DNA from 3 places in the Kitasatospora sp. NPDC048194 genome. Region 2 is predicted to be linked to each of the others. Evidence: riboswitches for the same ligand, from Rfam matches in the RefSeq annotation. Region 2 holds a riboswitch; each other region holds the start of a gene.

Region 1 (5,843 bases), on a different contig from region 2:
CCAGACGATCGTTCCGACGCTGACCATGTTCGGTCGGTTGACCGATCCGTGCGCGTGCCCGGTTTCTACTGCTGTTGCTGTCGCCACGACGGACATTATGTCGGTCCCTTATTCCGTCTTCACGCCGGGGGGTGTCCCTCGGAGTGTCCGGTGCGTGCGGTATGCCCGCTTGGCGGTCGGCCGGGAGTCCGGACGGGGGCCGAGCTGCGGCGTGTCCCTTTTCTGACGGTTCCTCGACGGGCCCGCGACCCCTCTGCGCGGCGGGTCGCTGCACGGTCGGCGGAGCGTCCTGTTGTAGGGGACGGGGGCCGCATCGGCCGTCCGGGTGGTCTGGCCGCGCCAGGGTGACGGGCCGTCCTCCGGGCGGGTGAGCCGCGGGCGCGGCGGCTTGAGCAGGAACGTGCGCGAGGGGGGCCCGGAACCGGGGGGAACGGGGGTAGCATCCGGATCAGGTGAACGTGGTCCGGATCACACTTGAGGGAGCAGGGCCCATGGCGTACACGACCGACGAGACGCTCACCGTCCTCGTCTACAGCGACGACCGCAACACCCGCGAGGAGGTGCTGACGGCGCTCGGCCGCAGGCCCGCCGACGATCTTCCGGAGCTGTCCTACCTGGAGTGCGCGACCACCCCCGCGGTGCTCAAGGCGCTCGAGAAGGGCGGTGTCGACCTCTGCATCCTGGACGGCGAGGCGGTGCCGGCCGGCGGGCTCGGCCTCGGGCGCCAGCTCAAGGACGAGATCTACGGGTGCCCGCCGGTCCTGGTGCTGATCGGCCGGCCGCAGGACTCCTGGCTCGCCGCCTGGAGCCGGGCCGACGCCGCGATCTCCCGCCCGGTGGACCCGGTCGCCCTGGCCGCGGCGGTCGCCACCCTGCTGCGGGCGCGACTGGCCAAGCGGGCACCGGCCGCCCGCTGAGCGGTGCCGTCTCAGTAGTAGAGAAGACACCGCCGTGGGCACCCCGCCGGTCGATAGGCTGGCTCCATCCGTACGGACGTCCCCCGGTGCGGGGGAACCGACAACAGCTGGAGTCAGCCATGGTGAACGTGAACCCTGCGAACGGCGGTAGCGACCCCGCGCAGGTGGTTCGCACCTGGCCGGACCTCCTGGCGGCGCTGTTGAACGGGGAGGACCTCGACCGCTCGTCCACCGCGTGGGCGATGGACCGGATCATGAGCGGCGAGGCGTCCCCCGTCCAGGTGGCGGGGTTCATGGTGGCGCTGCGGGCCAAGGGCGAGTCGGTCGACGAGATCGCCGGGCTGGTCGACGCGATGTACCAGCACGCCGAGCCCCTGGACATCCCCGGGCCCGCGGTGGACATCGTCGGCACCGGCGGCGACCGTGCGAAGACCGTCAACATCTCCACCATGTCGGCGATCGTCGCGGCGGCCGCCGGGGCCAAGGTGGTCAAGCACGGCAACCGGTCGGCCTCCTCCGCCAGCGGCTCCTCCGACGTGCTGGAGAAGCTCGGCGTCGCGCTGGACCTGTCCGCCCGGCGGGTCGCGGAGGTGGCCGAGGAGGTCGGGCTCACCTTCTGCTTCGCGGCGAAGTTCCACCCCTCGATGCGGCACGCCGCCACCGCCCGGCGCGACCTCGGCGTGCCGACGGCCTTCAACATCCTGGGGCCGCTGACCAACCCGGCCAAGGTCACCGCGCACGCGATCGGCTGCTTCGACACCCGGCTGTCCGGGCTGATCGCCGGGGTGCTCGCCCGGCGCGGGGCGACGGCTCTGGTGTTCCGCGGCGACGACGGACTGGACGAACTGACCATCACCACCACCTCGCGGGTGTGGCTGGTGCGCGACGGGGTGGTCACCGAGACCACCTTCGACCCGCGGGACGTCGGCATCGAGCTGGTCGGCATCGAGGCGCTGCGCGGCGCCGACGCCGCCCACAACGCCGAGGTGGCCCGCAGGCTGCTGGCCGGGGAGCGCGGGCCGGTGCGGGACGCCGTGCTGCTGAACACCGCGGCGGCGCTGGTGGCGCTCGACCTGGGCGACGCGCCGCTGGCGGAGCAGCTCGCGGCGGGCATGGCGCGGGCGGCGGAGGCGATCGACTCCGGCGCCGCGCAGGACCTGCTGCGGCGCTGGGCGGACGCCACCAGCCATAGCTGAGGCGCCTCCTGGGCCCGTGCCGGTTCGCCGGTACGGGCCTACCGGTGTTCCCCGGGCCGCCCGGCACGGACGCTCCGGAGGCGGCGGGCGACACCGCTGTCCGGATGCTGGATGCCCGTTTGACCACCCGACGGGCCCGACCTACAGTCTTGGCCAGGTCATGAGCGACAGCGCCAAGCCCCAGCTTGCTGTCCGGCAACCCTCCGTCCGTGGCGGGGTGCCCTGGGTGAGGACCGGGTCGCCGGCGAACCGTCCGTGCGACAAGCGCGGACGCCCGACGACTGGCACTCCCGGGGTCCCCAACCCCGAAGGAGTGCGTCCCCATGTCCCTCTCCACCGAAATCTGCGCCCCGCTCGCCGTCCTCGGCCACGACGTCCAGGTCCCGCTGGCCAGCGGGGAGAAGGTCGGCTACGCGGCGCTCGACTACGCGGCCTCCGCACCCGCGCTCCAGCGGGTCTGGGACGACGTCGCCGCCTACGCGCCGTACTACGGCAGCGTCCACCGCGGCGCCGGGTACCTGTCGCAGCTCTCCACGGACCTCTTCGAGCAGAGCCGCCGGACCGTCGCCGACTTCCTGGACCTGCGCGACGGCGACCAGGTGGTCTTCACCCGGGCCACCACCGACTCGCTGAACCTGCTGGCCTCCGCCGTTCCGGCCGGCACCCGGGTGTTCGCCTTCGAGACCGAGCACCACGCCTCGCTGCTGCCCTGGGCGCACGCCGGGCTGGAGGTCGACTACCTGCGGGCGCCGCGCTCCCGGGCCGAGGCGGTGGTCGCGCTCGACGCCGCGCTGGCCGCCGCGCCGGAGGGGCCGAAGCTGCTGTGCGTCACCGGCGCCTCCAACGTGACCGGCGAGCTGTGGCCGGTCGCCGAGCTGACCGCGACGGCGCACCGGCACGGTGCCCGGGTGGTGCTGGACGCCGCCCAGCTGGCTCCCCACCACCGGGTCTCGGTCCGTGAGCTGGGTGTCGACTGGATCGCCTTCTCCGGCCACAAGCTGTACGCGCCGTTCGGCGCCGGTGTGCTGGCCGGCCGCTCGGACTGGCTGGACGCGGCCGAGCCGTACCTGGCCGGCGGCGGGGCGACCCGGACGGTGGCGCGCGAGGCCGACGGCTCGGTGGTCGTCCAGTGGCACACCGGCCCGGCCCGGCACGAGGCCGGCTCGCCGAACGTCATCGGCGCCTACGCGATCGCCTCGGCCTGCCGGGCGCTGACCGAGGCCGGCTTCGACGCGCTGGAGGCCCGGGAGCGGCTGCTGGTCGAGCGGCTGACGGCGGGGCTGGCGGAGATCCCGCAGGTCAAGGTGCTCAGCCTGTTCGGTCCGGACTCGGCCCGGGTGGGCGTGCTGTCCTTCGTCGTCCAGGGCTGGAACAGCTCGCACTTCTCGGCCGCGCTGTCCGCCGAGTACGGCATCGGGGTGCGCGACGGGCTGTTCTGCGCCCACCCGCTGGTGCGGACCCTGCTCGGGGACGAGGAGGTGGCGCCCTCCGAGTGCGGGGCGCCCGAGCCCTCGCTGCCCGGTGAGCGCAGCCTGAACGCGATCCGGGTGAGCTTCGGCGCCGGGACGCCGGACGAGCACGTCGAGCGCTTCCTGACCGCGGTCCGCGAGCTGGTCACGGACGGCGCCGCCTGGAACTACCGCAACGAGGGCGGCCGTTGCGTCCCCACCGTGGAGGTCGACCGCAGCCGCCGCGAGGGCTGAGCGGGGCGCTACTCGTCCAGGCCGAGGGCGAAGGCCGCTTCCAGGTCGTGCTGGGAGTAGGTGCGGAAGGCGATCTGGGTCTCGGTGTGGGCCACGCCCGGGACCTTGTTGAGCCGGCCCGGGATGACCTCGGCCAGGTCGTCGTGGCGGCGCACCCGGACCATCGCCACCAGGTCGTAGCCGCCCGTCACCGAGTAGACCTCGCTGACGCCCTCGATGGCCGCGATGGCCTCGGCGATCTCCGGGATGCGGTCGACGCTGGTCTTGATCAGGACGATGGCGGTGATCACTGTTCCGGCTCCTTCGTGGGGTGCGGCCAGCGTATCGGGCCCCGGCCGGGGCGTCTCGGGGGGTGGCGGACGACCGTGCAGGCGTAGAGGAATCCGGCGGAGAACCCGATCACGTGCACCAGATAGGCCACCCCGGGCCCGGCCGAGTGCACCGACCACCACTGGAGGGCGAACCAGAGGCCGAGCACCAGCCAGGCCGGGAAGCGCAGCGGAAGGAAGAGGAGCAGCGGAACCAGGGTGGTCACCCGAGCGCGGGGGTGGAGGCGCAGGTAGGCACCGAGCACGGCGGAGATCGCGCCCGAGGCGCCGATCAGGACCCGGGTGGAGTCCGCCGAGTGCGCCTCGGCGAGCGCGAAGCCGTACGAGGCCAGGCTGCCCGCCGCCAGGTAGAAGAGGAGGAACCTGGCGCGGCCGAGCCGGCGCTCGACGGTGGGGCCGAAGACGTAGAGGAAGAGCAGGTTGCCCAGCAGGTGCAGCCAGCCGGCGTGCAGGAAGAGGCCGGTGAGGGCGGACACCGCGGGGTGCTTGCCCGGGGTGGGGGAGGCCGGGCAGCCGGGGACGGGGTCGGGGGCCTCGGCGAGCTGCTCGGCGGTCAGCGGGTGCCCGGTGAGCAGTTCGGCGGGGACGGCGCCCCAGCGCTGCTCGTACCGCTGCTCGGCGCAGACCCGGGCCTGGTCCCGGCCGTACAGCGGGTTGAGCCCGGCGGCCGGGCCGAGCAGGAAGACCAGGGTGTTGACGGCGATCAGGGCATAGGTGACCGCCGGGGCGGGCACCGTCGGGCGGCCGTCCCGCGCGTCGGTGTGGTCGGTGGCCGCGAGCGCCATGGGGCCAAGCATCCCTGGGGACGGCGCCGGTGACACGGCGGTTTACGGCAGGTGGGCTAGCCCCCGTGTTCGAGAACCGGTGGTCCTGGCGGTTGCCCCAGGCAATAGGCTGGGAGCGGGCATTCCCGCCTCCCGCCGCCGACGCCGGGCCCCGGGGGGAGCGCCTAGCCCACCCAGGGACCAGCCGAGAGGATCCCCCGATGACCGTCCCCGCCCTGACCGCCGAGACGCGCTGGCGCTGCACCCTGTGCGGCAACCTCACCCGCTTCGACGTGACCCGCACCGCGCGGGTGACGGAGTTCCTGCACTTCGACCTGGCCGGCGACTCCGAGGTCGAGGAGACCGAGGTGCTCAGCGAGACCGTCGAGTCGGTGCGCTGCCGCTGGTGCAACGCGGTGGACCAGGTCGAACTGGTGGCGCGTCCGGGCGCCGGGGCCGCGGAGGGCGTTGCCGAGCAGGGCTGATTCCCGCCGGTGCGGCGGACGGAGCGCGACGCGCCCGTCCGCCGCACGGGACAATACAGAACAAGACGCACGGAGCGTGACGACCGGGGCGGCCGCGGCCGCCCCCGCTGGACCAGGATCGGAGCCGAGGACGTGGTGGACGCAGCGAGGGAGCCCGCGGACGCGCAGGGACTTCAGCCCGCTGCGCCGGCACCGGGGCGGGGCGCCGGGGCGGTCCCGCCCGAGGCACCTCTGCCGGATGCCGGTTCGCCGGAGCAGGCTTCGGCTGACACCAGCGAGTCCGCCGACCGGTCCGGTGGGTCCGCAGCCGAGACCAGCGGGTCCGGTGCCGGGTCCGGTGCCGCCGCGGAGCGGTCCGTCGAGAAGCTGGACCGGCCGCTGCCCGAGGGAGTGCGCCGGCGTGTGGTCGGCCTGGCCTCGGACGCGCTCGGCGGGCTGCCGCCCGCGGA
Region 2 (5,843 bases):
GAAGCGGACGCGGGGCTCAGCAGCCGCCGGCCACCGCCGGAATGATCGAGATGCCGGCGCCGTCCTTGATCTCGGTCTCCAGGCCGTCCGCGAAGCGGACGTCGTCGTCGTTCACGTACACGTTGACGAATCGGCGCAGCTTTCCGGTGTCGTCCAGGATGCGGGCGGAGATGCCCGCGTGGTTCTTCTCCAGGTCCGCGATGACCTCGGCCAGGGTGGCCCCCTCGGCGGTCACCTCGGCCGCGCCGCCGGTGTAGGTGCGCAGGATGGTGGGGATGCGGACGTTGGCGCTCATGGCTCTCCTAGCGGGGTGGGGTCGGGTCAGGCGGACGCGAGACCGGCGGAGCGGAAGGACTCCAGCGTCGGGCGGATCACGGCGGTCATCCCGGCGTCGGAGACGGCGTCCAGCGTCTTCAGGCCGTCGCCGGTGTTGATCGCGACGGTCTCCTTGGCCGGGTCCAGCTGACCGGTCTCGACCAGCTTCTTCAGCACGCCGACGGTCACCCCGCCCGCGGTCTCGGCGAAGATGCCCTCGGTCCTGGCCAGCAGCCGGATCGCCGCCACGACCTCCGCGTCGGTGACGTCCTCGACCGCGCCGCCGGTGCGGCGGGCGATGTCCAGCACGTACGGGCCGTCCGCCGGGTTGCCGATCGCCAGCGACTTGGCGATGGTGTCCGGCTTCACCGGCTTGATCACGTCCCGGCCCGCCTTGAACGCGGCGGACACCGGCGAGCAGCCCTCGGCCTGGGCCCCGAAGATCCGGTACGGCCGGTCCTCCACCAGGCCGAGCCTGATCAGCTCCTGCAGCCCCTTGTCGATCTTCGTCAGCTGCGAACCGGAGGCGATCGGGATGACGATCTGCTCCGGCAGCCGCCAGCCGAGCTGCTCGCAGATCTCGTACGCCAGCGTCTTGGAACCCTCGCCGTAGTACGGGCGCAGGTTGACGTTCACGAAGCCCCAGCCCTCGCCGGCCGGGTCCCCGATCAGCTCGGAGCAGAAGCGGTTCACGTCGTCGTAGGTGCCCTCGATGCCGACCAGCTCGCCGCCGTACACCCCGGCCATCACGACCTTGCCCTGCTCCAGGTCGTGCGGGATGAACACGCAGGAGCGGAACCCGGCCCGGGCCGCCGCCGCGCCCACCGCGCCGGCCAGGTTGCCGGTCGAGGAGCAGGACAGCGTGGTGTAGCCGAACGCCCGCGCCGCCTCGATGGCGCAGGCCACCACCCGGTCCTTGAACGAGTGGGTGGGGTTCCCGGAGTCGTCCTTGACGTGCAGCGGCGCGGTGAACCCGAGCTCCCGCCCCAGGTTGTCCGCCTTCACCAGCGGGGTCCACCCCGGGTTCAGGTTCGGCTTGGAGGCCACGTCGGCCGGCACCGGCAGCAGCGGCGCGTACCGCCAGATCGACGCCGGACCGGCCTCGATCCGCTTGCGCAGCTCCTCGGCGCGCTCGTCGCCGAACTCGTAGGCGATCTCCAGCGGCCCGAAGCACTCCGCGCAGGCGAAGCTCGGACCGAGCGGGGACCGGGCGCCGCACTCCCGACAGGACAGGGCGGCGGCGGGGCCGAGGTCGACGGTGGGGGATCCCGCCGGCCGGGCGCCGGGGGAGGGTGCGACGGTGTCGATAGCCATGATGGCGGAGGCCTCTCTCCTCATCTTCCCCGTGACGCGGTCGCGCCACAGGCCGGAATTGGCACCTGTCCCGCCGGGGCCTGTGAACGACAGCCGAGCGAGAAGGTTGCCGGGACGTCAACGGGCCGTTCCCTCAGTCCCTCTGGATGAGCTTGTGAAGTTGTGGTTCAGCGGCGACCCCGGCGTGCGGAGGTCCGGCAGCTGTACGAAGACTGTATCCGAAGGCGTCGATCCCGAACGGGACCGTCCGCCACGCGAGATGGCCCGTCCAAACCGCCCCCTCGAGGAGACCGACCGTGCCCGCCGAACCGACCCCCGCACTCCTCCCGCAGGCGGCGTCCTGGCTGCGCCGCCGCTCGTGGAGCGCGGCCGACCGGCCGGTGCACACCCTGCTGGAGGCCAAGCGGCGCACCGGGCAGACCGTCAGCGTGGTCCTGCCCGCCCTCGACGAGGAGGCCACCGTCGGCGACATCGTCCGCACCGTCCGCCGCGAACTGATGGACCGCCTCCCCCTGGTCGACGAACTGGTCGTCCTCGACTCCGGCTCCACCGACGCCACCGCCGCCACCGCCGCCGCGGCCGGCGCCCGGGTGGAACACCGGGACGCCATCCTGCCCCGGCTGCCCGCCGTCCCCGGCAAGGGCGAGGTGCTCTGGCGCTCGCTGCTGGTCACCCACGGCGACATCGTCTGCTTCGTCGACGCCGACCTGCGCGAGTTCGACCCGGCCCTGGTCTACGGCACCGTCGGGCCCCTGCTGACCGACGGGAACATCCAGCTGGTCAAGGCGATGTACGACCGCCCCTTCGAGGTCACCGGCGCGGCCGCGGGCGACCCCGACGCGGTCGTCCCGACCGGCGGCGGGCGGGTCACCGAACTCGTCGCCCGCCCCCTGCTCAACCTCCACTGGCCGGAACTCGCCGGTTTCGTCCAGCCGCTCGGCGGCGAGTACGCGGCCCGCCGGTCGCTGCTGGAACGGCTCCCCTTCCCCACCGGCTACGGCGTCGAACTCGGCCTCCTCGTCGACGCCCTGGAACTGGCCGGGCTGGACGCCCTGGCCCAGGTCGACGTCGGCGTCCGCCACCACCGCCACCAGGACGGCCAGGCCCTCGGCCGGATGGCCGCCACCATCTACCGCACCGCCCTGGAACGCCTCGACCGCACCCACCGCCTCAAGGCCTCGGCCGACCTGGTCCACCCCCACCTCACCCAGTTCACCCGCGACCCGGAGACCCGCGCCTTCATCGCGCACACCCACCCCGTCACCGCCCTCGAGCGCCCCCCGATGCACACCATCACCGAATACGCCACCCGCCACTGAGGGGTTTGCCACCCCGGACCCCCGGCAACATCCCAACCATGGGCGATCTCACGACCGAACGTTCGAGTGCCACCGGCACCGCTCCCGTCCTGGTGGCATCCAACCGGGGGCCGGTGTCGTTCAGTACCGCCGACGACGGCACCCTGACGCTGCGCCGGGGCGGCGGGGGCCTGGTCTCCGGCCTGTCCGCGATCGACGACCCCGACGCCGTCTGGGTCTGCGCGGCCCTCAACGACGCCGACCGCCGAGCCGCGGCCGGCGCCCCCGACGGCCGTCTCGACCGCGCCGGCCACGACGTCGGCGGCCAGGCCGTACGGATGCTGGACATAGACCCGCAGACCTTCGCCCACGCCTACAACGGCATCGCCAACTCCACGCTCTGGTTCGTCCACCACCTGCTGTACGCGACCCCGACCGCGCCCTCCTTCGACACCGACTTCCGCACCGAGTGGGCCGCCTACCAGGCCTACAACACCGCCTTCGCCGAGGCCCTGGCCGCCGAGGCCGCCCCGGGCGCCGCGGTCCTCGTCCAGGACTACCACCTCTCGCTCGTCCCGGGCCTGCTCCGCGAGCTCCGCCCCGACCTGCGGATCGGCCACTTCTCCCACACCCCGTGGGCCCCGCCGGAGTACTACCGGCTGCTGCCCGACGACGTCGCCCGCGCCGTCCTCACCGGCATCCTCGGCGCCGACCGGGCCGGCTTCCTCACCGAGCGCTGGGCGCGCGCCTTCGCCGCCTGCTGCGAGGACCTCCTCGGCGCCACCGTCGACCCCGGGGCGCTCACCGTCACCCTCCCCCAGCCTTCGGCCGGGGGGACCCCCAGCGGCCGCACCACCCGCCTGGGCGTGCACGCCCTCGGCGCCGACGCCGACTTCCTCCGCGAGCGCTCCCACCGCCCCGACGTGGACGAGCGCCTCGCCGCCCTGCGCGCCGCCGTCGGCGACCGCCGCACCATCGTCCGGGTCGACCGCACCGAACTCAGCAAGAACATCGTCCGCGGCCTCCAGGCCTACCGGCACCTGCTGCGCACCCGCCCCGAGTGGCACGACCGGGTGGTGCACATCGCCTTCGCGTACCCCTCCCGCACCGACCTCGCCGAGTACCGCAGCTACACGGCCGCCGTCCAGGAACTCGCCGAGGCCATCAACGCCGAGTTCGCCACCCCCACCTGGCAGCCGCTGATGCTGCACGTCGACGACGACTTCCCGCGCTCCCTCGCCGCCTACCGGCTGGCCGACGTCGCGCTGGTCAACCCCATCCGCGACGGCATGAACCTGGTCGCCAAGGAGGTCCCGGTCGTCTCCGACAACGGCTGCGCCCTGGTGCTGTCCCGCGAGGCCGGCGCCCACGCCGAACTCCGGGAGGACGCCCTCGTCGTCAACCCGTACGACGTGGTCGCCACCGCGGAGGCCCTGCACGCCGGCCTCACCATGAGCCCGGACGAGCGCGCCGACCGCACCAAGCGCCTCGCCGCGGCGGCCACCGCGCTCCCCCCGCAGCAGTGGTTCCTGGACCAGCTCAACGCCCTCTGAGCGACTCCCCCAGAGCCGCCAGCAGCTCCACCACACCCTCGGGGCCGTCGACCACCACGTCCGCCCGGTCGGCGAGCTCGCGCACCGGAGCGTCCCCCACCGCTCCGGCGCACACCAGCAGCCCCGCCGTCCCCTGCCCGCGCAGCTTCTCGACCGCCGAGAAGGCCGCCACGTCCCCCAGGTCGTCGCCCGCGTACAGCACCGCCCGCGCCCCGCGTTCCTGGAGGAACGCGGTCAGCGCGGCACCCTTGTCGACCCCCGGCGGCCGCAGCTCCAACACCAGCCGCCCGGGCTCCACCACCAGCCCGTACTCGGCGGCCAACTCCCCGACCGGCGCGCGCAGCAGCTCCAGCGCCTCCTCCGGCGCCGCCGTGCGCCGGGTGTGCACGGCCACCGAGCGCCCCTTGTCCTCCACCCAGGTCCCCTCGGGCGCCCCCACCCGCTCCAAGGTCCCGGGCAGCGCCGCCCGCACCCCCGCGACCCCGGGATGCACCTCCGGCGCCGTCACCAGGCCGTCCTCCCACCGCTCGGCGCCGTAGTGCCCCAGCACCACCAGGCCCGGCACCGCGTCGAACCCCCCGTACTCCGCCGCCACCCCGGCCGGCCGACCCGTCACCACCACGAGGCCCCCCACCACGGGCGCCAGCCCCCGCAGCGCCCCCACCACCCCGGGATGCGCCCTGGCCCGCGCGGGATCCGCCACGATCGGCGCCAAGGTCCCGTCGAAGTCCAACGCGACCACCGCCTCCAGCGGCGTCCCCAGAATCACCCGCAGCCCGTCCCGCCCGGCCTCGGTCGCCGGCACAACCATCTCTTCAAGACCCATACCGACCCCCATACCCGCTACCCCCCACCACAAGCCGCAGGCGCGCGGGCCGGAGCCCGCGCGCCCGGGAAGAGCACCCCGCCGGCACCCCTGCCGGTGGTCAACGAGCCGCCCGGCGGGCCTCCCTCACCCGCCGCAAGCGGTTCACCAGCACCGGAGCAGCCGCCAACGCCTCCTCCCGGTCCAGCAGCCCGTTCAGCACCTGGTAGTAGCGCGTGGGCGAGATCCCCAGCTCCTCCCGGATCGCCCGCTCCTTGGCCCCCGCCGTCCGCCACTGCCGCCCCTCCAGCGCCAGCACCGCCCGCTCCCGCCCGGTCAGCTCACCCACCGAGAACACCTCCGTCCGTCACTACGGAGTGTCATTCTCGCGCCGAACACCGACACACTCTGCGGGACGCACGCACCCCCACCGCGCGGCTACCGTCGACCCATGATCAGCTTCGCCCTGCACATCCCCACCGCCGAGCTCACCCCCGAGCCCCTGGACCCGTCCCAGATCGTCTCCGGCACCCCGGAGGTCACCGGGAAGGTCCTCGC
Region 3 (5,843 bases), on a different contig from region 2:
CCGTGGCACCGCGGGCTGATCATCGGGCCGTCCGTAGTACCGCGGTACCACGACGCCCACTCCGGCTCGGTGCGGCTCCCGCCGGGCCGCCGACCTGCCCGGCGACGCTCCACGCCGACGCCGGCGGCGGAGCACCGGCGGCGGGGCACCGGCAGCCGCCCCGGCCCGGGAGGCGGCGGGCGCGGGAGACGCCGATACTGGGGCCGCAACCCGAGGCGGCCCCGGCGGCCGGGGACGGCCGTCGACGCGCCGCGGAACCGAGGAGTACGCCGTGACCGGACCAGTTGTCGTCGGCTTCGACGGCTCGCCCGAGAGCCTCGCCGCCACCGAATGGGCCGCCCGCGAGGCACAGCGCCGCGGACTCGGCCTCGAAGTCCTCCACGCGTGGCCCTGGCCGAAGCGCGACGTGGTCGGCAGCGACCAGACCTACCACCGCGCCCTGGCGCAGCTGGCCGAGCGCGAGGGAGCCCTGCGCGCCCTGGCACCGGAGGTGCCGATCGTCTCCTCGCCGGTCTCCGGCGACCCGGTGGAGGCGCTGGAGGCCGCCTCGCGCACGGCGGCCGTGGTGGTCCTCGGCTCACGCGGGCTGGGCACCCTGCGCGGCTACCTGACCGGCTCGGTGAGCCAGGAGGTGCTGCGCCGGGCCGCCTGCCCGGTGGTGCTGGTGCGGGCCCACGAGAGCGAGCCGGCCGGCGACGTGACGGTCGGCCTCGACCTGACGCACCCGGCGGAGGAGGTCCTGGCCTTCGCCTTCGAGGCCGCCGCGCTCCGCTCCGCGCCGCTGCGGGTCGTCCACGTCTGGAACCCGCCCGCCGGCAGCGAGTACATGGCCTACGGCGCCATCGGCGGGCTGGAGCGCGAGGTCTCCGCCGTCGAGCGGACCGGGCTCGCCGAGGCCCTGGAGCCCTGGCGCGGCCGCCACCCCGAGGTGGAGGTGACGGACGAGCTGGTGCGGGGCAAGGCCGCCGTCGAGCTGGTGGACGCGGCGGCGACGGCCCGGCTGCTGGTCGTCGGCCGCCGTACCCACCACGCGCCGCTGCGCCACCACCACCTCGGCCCGGTGGCACACGCGGTCGTCCACCACGTCCACTGCCCGGTCGCCGTCGTCCCGTACGGCTGAGCGGGCCGGCACGACCGCCGGGGCGGCCCCACCGCGGACGTCGTGTACGTTCGATGCGATTCCCGAGCCTCCGCCCGGCCGATCCCCGAGGAGCACGTCATGGCCGATGACACCCGCGCCCACCTGCTCGCGACCCTCGACATCGCGGCCTCCGCCCGCGCGCACGGCAACCACCCCTTCGGCGCGCTGCTGACGGACGCCGACGGGAGCGTCCTGCTCACCGCCGAGAACACCGTGCTGACGGACCACGACGTGACCGCCCACGCGGAGACCAACCTGGTCCGGCGGGCCTCCCGCACCCTGGCCCCGGCCCAGCTCGCCAAGGCCACCCTGTACTCCAGCACCGAGCCGTGCGCGATGTGCGCGGGCGCCATCTTCTGGAGCGGCATCCGGCGGGTCGTGTACGCGCTGGCGGCGACCGAACTGAACGTCATCGCGGGGGTGGATCCGGAGGAGCCGGTGCTCCACCTGCCCTGCCGTCAGGTCTTCGCCGCCGGCGGCAGCCCGGTGGAGGTCTCGGGGCCGCACCTGTACGAGGAGGCGGCCGCGGTGCACACGGGGTACTGGGGCTGACGGGTGCGGCCGGACCGGCGCCGCCCGTAGCCGTCCGTCAGACTGTTCCCGCGCCGCGGGCGGCGGAGCCCGGTCCGCGCGCGGTCGGCAGCACGCGGGGAGGAGAAGCGGTGGGGGCGGAGCTGATCGGGGCGGTGGCGGCGGCACTCGGCTGCGGCGATTCGGCGGTGGTGGACGTCGGCCCGGGGCACCGGCGGCTGGCCGTCCCGGACCGGCAGGGCGGGCGGTTCACCGTCGACGTCCTCGGCGACGGCGGCGGGGCGCACCGGGTGGTCCACCTGCTGCCGGGTGGCGGGCTCAACGTCGCCGCCGACTACTGCACCGCACGGGGCCGGAGCCTTGCGCGCTTCCTCGCCGACCACGGGTACCTGGTCGTCGGCACCACGCCGCGCGAGGACGCGTTGACGCCCGACCTGATCGGCCCGCACTGCGCGGACCGGGGCCTGGACGCCCAGCGGGCCGACCTCCGGCGGGTCGTCGCCGCCGTCGAGTCCGTCACCGGCCTGCCGTACGAGTTGCTCGGCCACTCGGCCGGGGCCGCGCTCGCGCTGGCGACCGCCGCACGGGACGGCGGCGAGCGGCTGCGCCGGGTGCTCGTCCTCGACACCACCGGCCCCTACGACCCGGAGACCGAGCCGGAGCTCGTCGCGAGAGCCTCGGCGCTGACCGACGGGTTCCGGCAGCTGTTGGCTGCGGGCACCTGGACCGTCGACCCCGGGCTGAAGGGCCTGTTCGCCCGCGCGGCCGCCGCCCCGGACGCCCCGAGCGGGGTGCCGCGACCGGTGCCCGGGGCGGCGCAGTTCAGCAACCTCGGCCTGCTGCACTACGCGCTGACCCGCACCCGGGAGCTGCCCGGGGCGGCGAACTGGATCTACCACCGGGGCCACAGCGCCGGTGAGTACGCCTTCGGCGCCACGCCCACCGAGGACCGCTTCGTCCTGGACCACGCACCGCTGCCGGTCTGGACGGCGGCGGTCTCCCGGCTCGGCAGCGGCCTGCAGGCGACCGCCCTGCTCCGCGACCTGGCGGCGCTCTGGGCCGGCCGGGCGGAGGTCCACCGCATCGACTGGTCCGCGATCCGGGCCGATGTCGTCTGGCTGAACGCCGAGCTCGGACGCGGCGACCACGACCTCGGCCCCCGCCTGGTCAGCCGGGGCGGCGCCCGGGTCGACTACCGGGTGGTGCCGGGCTACGGCCACGGCGACGTGGTCTGGTCGGCCACCGCCGAACGCGACGTGTGGCGGTGGCTCCTGCCCGGCCGCTGAACGGCCGGCCGGGCCCCGGTCGGCCCTTCAGGCCTGGGCGAGGGCTTCGCTGAGGCGGTTGGCCGCCTCGACGGCGGCCTGGGCCAGGTGCGGGCCGGGGTGCCGGGTGAGGCGCTCGATCGGGCCGGAGACGGAGACGGCGGCCACCACCCGGTTGGACGGGCCGCGGACGGGCGCGGCGACGGAGGCGACCCCGGGCTCGCGCTCGCCGATGGACTGCGCCCAGCCGCGGCGCCGCACCCCGGCGAGCGCGGTGGCCGTGAAGCGGGCGCCCAGGAGGCCGCGGTGGAGGCGCTCGGGTTCCTCCCAGGCGAGCAGCACCTGGGCGGCGGATCCCGCCTTCATGGACAGCGTGACGCCGACCGGGACGGTGTCGCGGAGGCCGGAGAGCCGCTCGGCGGCGGCCACGCAGATGCGGACCTCGCCCTGGCGCCGGTAGAGCTGCGCGCTCTCGCCCGTGACGTCACGCAGGTGCGTGAGGACCGAGCCGGCGGCGGCCAGCAGCCGGTCCTCACCGGCGGCCGCCGAGAGTTCCGTCAGCCGGGGGCCGAGGACGAACCGGCCCTGCAGGTCCCTGCTGACCAGGCGGTGGTGTTCCAGCGCGACGGCGAGCCGGTGCGCGGTGGGCCGCGCCATACCGGTCGCGGCGACGAGTCCGGCCAGTGTGGTGGGGCCGGACTCCAGGGTGCCGAGGATCGAGGTGACCTTGTCGAGCACGCCGACGCCGCTCGTGTTCTGCATGGGATGGGTACTCCAGTCTCGTACCCGTGAGCGGGGGGCGGATTCGCGCTCACGGGGGCTCCCCGCGGGGAGCGGGGGTGGTCAGCGAGGACGGGCCGGAGAGATCGGCCGAGTGCCTGCGCCGGGCACGAGACGGGTACGCGGAACGGCCGGGGCGGCGGAGAGCGCCCGGGCGAAGGACAGCACAGAGAGCACCGTGTCTCCTCATCTTTCCCGCGCCACGTTGGCGACAGGCCGGAGTTGGCACTGATCCCGGGCGGCGCGGCGCGTACTTCGGACGCCGGGTCGACCGGGGAGTTGCCGGGGCTTCGTAGGGCCGGTCCCTCCACCCCTCTGGATGATTCGCCAGGAACCATACAAGACTCCCCGGCCGGCCCGCCAAACCGGCCCCCCCGGCGGAGCCCGGCCGGTCAGCGGCGCTCGGGACGGGGGCCGGGCCGGTACGGCGGCCCGCACCCATTCGGGGAGGGATTCCCCCCGCGCCCGTCCGTCGCCGACCGTTCCCACCGCTCCGGCTGCTTCAATCTGCGGGACGAGGCCTTCCGGGCTTTCCAACTCTCTTCACTGAATTCGGTTTTAATCATTCGTTATGCGCGGGCCCTTCACTCCACCCGGCCGAACCGCGAGGCTTCCGACTGTTTCCGCCGGAGCCGCGCGACCGCGCGGCCCGCCGCATGGGGAGGACCCACCATCGTGCCCAACAGGCAACGCCGACGGCTGCTACTGCCCGCCGTGACCCTCACCGCGCTCGGACTGACCACCACCCAGGCCCTCGCCGCGCCGTCCGGGACACCCGGGCCTCGTCCGCACCAGGCCCAGCACCAGGCCGAGATCGGGGCGAAGCACGCGAAGAGGGTCCGGGGCGGCACGGGCTCCACCGCCGGTCCCGCCTTCAGCGCCAGGGCGGACGCCCCCGGCGAGGACGAAGGCGACGAGGCGGAGAACTCCGCCGAGGGCACCGCCCAGTACACCGAGGCCCGCACCGCCCCCGGGGTGGTCGCGCCCGGCGCGTACGGCGCCGCCTGGGCCCAGCTGCAGTCCATGCCGCACACCGGCGGCAGCTGGGACCACGTCACCGACAAGCCGTACAACTCCGACGACCCGCGCTACCGCGACGTCAACTCCAACTCCAGCGGCGGCTCCGGGTTCGTGACCGGCCGGATCACCGGCATCGCGGCCGACGACGACGGCTACGTCTACGCGGGCGGCGCCAACGGGGGCGTGTTCCGCTCCCGCACCGGCGGCGGGCAGTGGCAGTCCATCTCGGACAAGCTGCCGTCCCTCTCCACCGGCACGCTGAACCTCGACGGCGGTGGCCGGCTCTGGTACGCGACCGGTGAGTCCAACACCGGCGCGACCTCGTACGTCGGCACCGGCGTGTACGTGCTCGGCGACCCGAAGCACGGCGAGTTCCAGCCCGGCATGCGGGTGGGCGGCGCGGAGCTGGAGTCGACGATCATCCACGCGCTGCGCTTCGGCGGCGGCAAGGTGTGGGCGGCCACCAGCCGGGGCGTGTGGAGCCACTCCACCACGGACCTGTCCGGCCCCTGGGCGCTGGAGTTCGCACCCAACCCGGACTACCTGCCGGGCGGTTCGAGGGCGGGCGACCCGGCCGCGCCGTACAAGAACATCGCCAACGACATCGCGATCGACCCGAAGGACCCGACCAAGGTGGTCCTGGCGGTCGGCTGGCGCGGCGGCGACACCTACAACGGCTTCTACGCCAAGGCCACCGACGGCACCTGGCAGCGCGTCGGCTCGCTCGGCGACCTGCCGACCGACGCCGCGAACGTGGGCAACGTGACCTTCGCAGCCTCCGCCGACGGTTCCCGGTACTACGCGATCGACCAGTCCCCGGCGGTCATGGCGAGCGACCCGGACACCGGCCTGAAGGGCATCTACGTCTCCAAATCGGGCTCGCCGTTCGGCCCGTGGACCCAGATCGCGGACAAGGACAAGCTGAAGAACTCCGGCTCCGCGCTGCAGGACGCCGGCTACCAACCGGGCATCCAGGCCTGGTACAACCAGTTCCTCCAGGTCGACCCGGCCAACCCGGACCACCTCTACGCCGGCCTGGAGGAGGTCCTGGAGACCAAGGACGGCGGCTCCAGCTGGACCGTCCCGGGCCCGTACTGGAACTTCGG

Evidence for each region. Region 2 has a riboswitch for S-adenosylmethionine ahead of thrC (threonine synthase). Riboswitches for the same ligand answer to the same signal wherever they lie in the genome.
Region 1: linked by a shared signal. The riboswitch ahead of ACGF07_RS08950 (aminotransferase class V-fold PLP-dependent enzyme) and the one ahead of thrC (threonine synthase) in region 2 are both predicted to bind S-adenosylmethionine.
Region 3: linked by a shared signal. The riboswitch ahead of ACGF07_RS30475 (IclR family transcriptional regulator) and the one ahead of thrC (threonine synthase) in region 2 are both predicted to bind S-adenosylmethionine.

The regions. Positions count from the first base shown of each region.
Region 1 covers NZ_JBIDAK010000005.1:77,395-83,237, forward strand. The annotation lists gene ACGF07_RS08935 (heme-copper oxidase subunit III) at 1-96, opposite strand, end outside; gene ACGF07_RS08940 (hypothetical protein) at 492-917, shown strand; gene trpD (anthranilate phosphoribosyltransferase) at 1,037-2,113, shown strand; SAM riboswitch class IV at 2,270-2,386, shown strand; gene ACGF07_RS08950 (aminotransferase class V-fold PLP-dependent enzyme) at 2,437-3,816, shown strand; gene ACGF07_RS08955 (Lrp/AsnC ligand binding domain-containing protein) at 3,825-4,106, opposite strand; gene ACGF07_RS08960 (rhomboid family intramembrane serine protease) at 4,103-4,930, opposite strand; gene ACGF07_RS08965 (hypothetical protein) at 5,131-5,394, shown strand; gene ACGF07_RS08970 (NYN domain-containing protein) at 5,761-5,843, shown strand, end outside.
Region 2 covers NZ_JBIDAK010000026.1:69,449-75,291, reverse strand. The annotation lists gene ACGF07_RS26755 (ubiquitin-like small modifier protein 1) at 17-295, opposite strand; gene thrC (threonine synthase) at 322-1,629, opposite strand; SAM riboswitch class I at 1,647-1,782, opposite strand; gene ACGF07_RS26745 (glucosyl-3-phosphoglycerate synthase) at 1,926-2,948, shown strand; gene ACGF07_RS26740 (trehalose-6-phosphate synthase) at 2,987-4,480, shown strand; gene otsB (trehalose-phosphatase) at 4,467-5,291, opposite strand; gene ACGF07_RS26730 (DUF3263 domain-containing protein) at 5,407-5,634, opposite strand; gene ACGF07_RS26725 (cupin domain-containing protein) at 5,737-5,843, shown strand, end outside.
Region 3 covers NZ_JBIDAK010000036.1:39,589-45,431, forward strand. The annotation lists gene ACGF07_RS30460 (universal stress protein) at 272-1,120, shown strand; gene ACGF07_RS30465 (nucleoside deaminase) at 1,220-1,693, shown strand; gene ACGF07_RS30470 (hypothetical protein) at 1,804-2,958, shown strand; gene ACGF07_RS30475 (IclR family transcriptional regulator) at 2,986-3,699, opposite strand; SAM riboswitch class I at 3,901-4,043, opposite strand; gene ACGF07_RS30480 (glycosyl hydrolase) at 4,390-5,843, shown strand, end outside.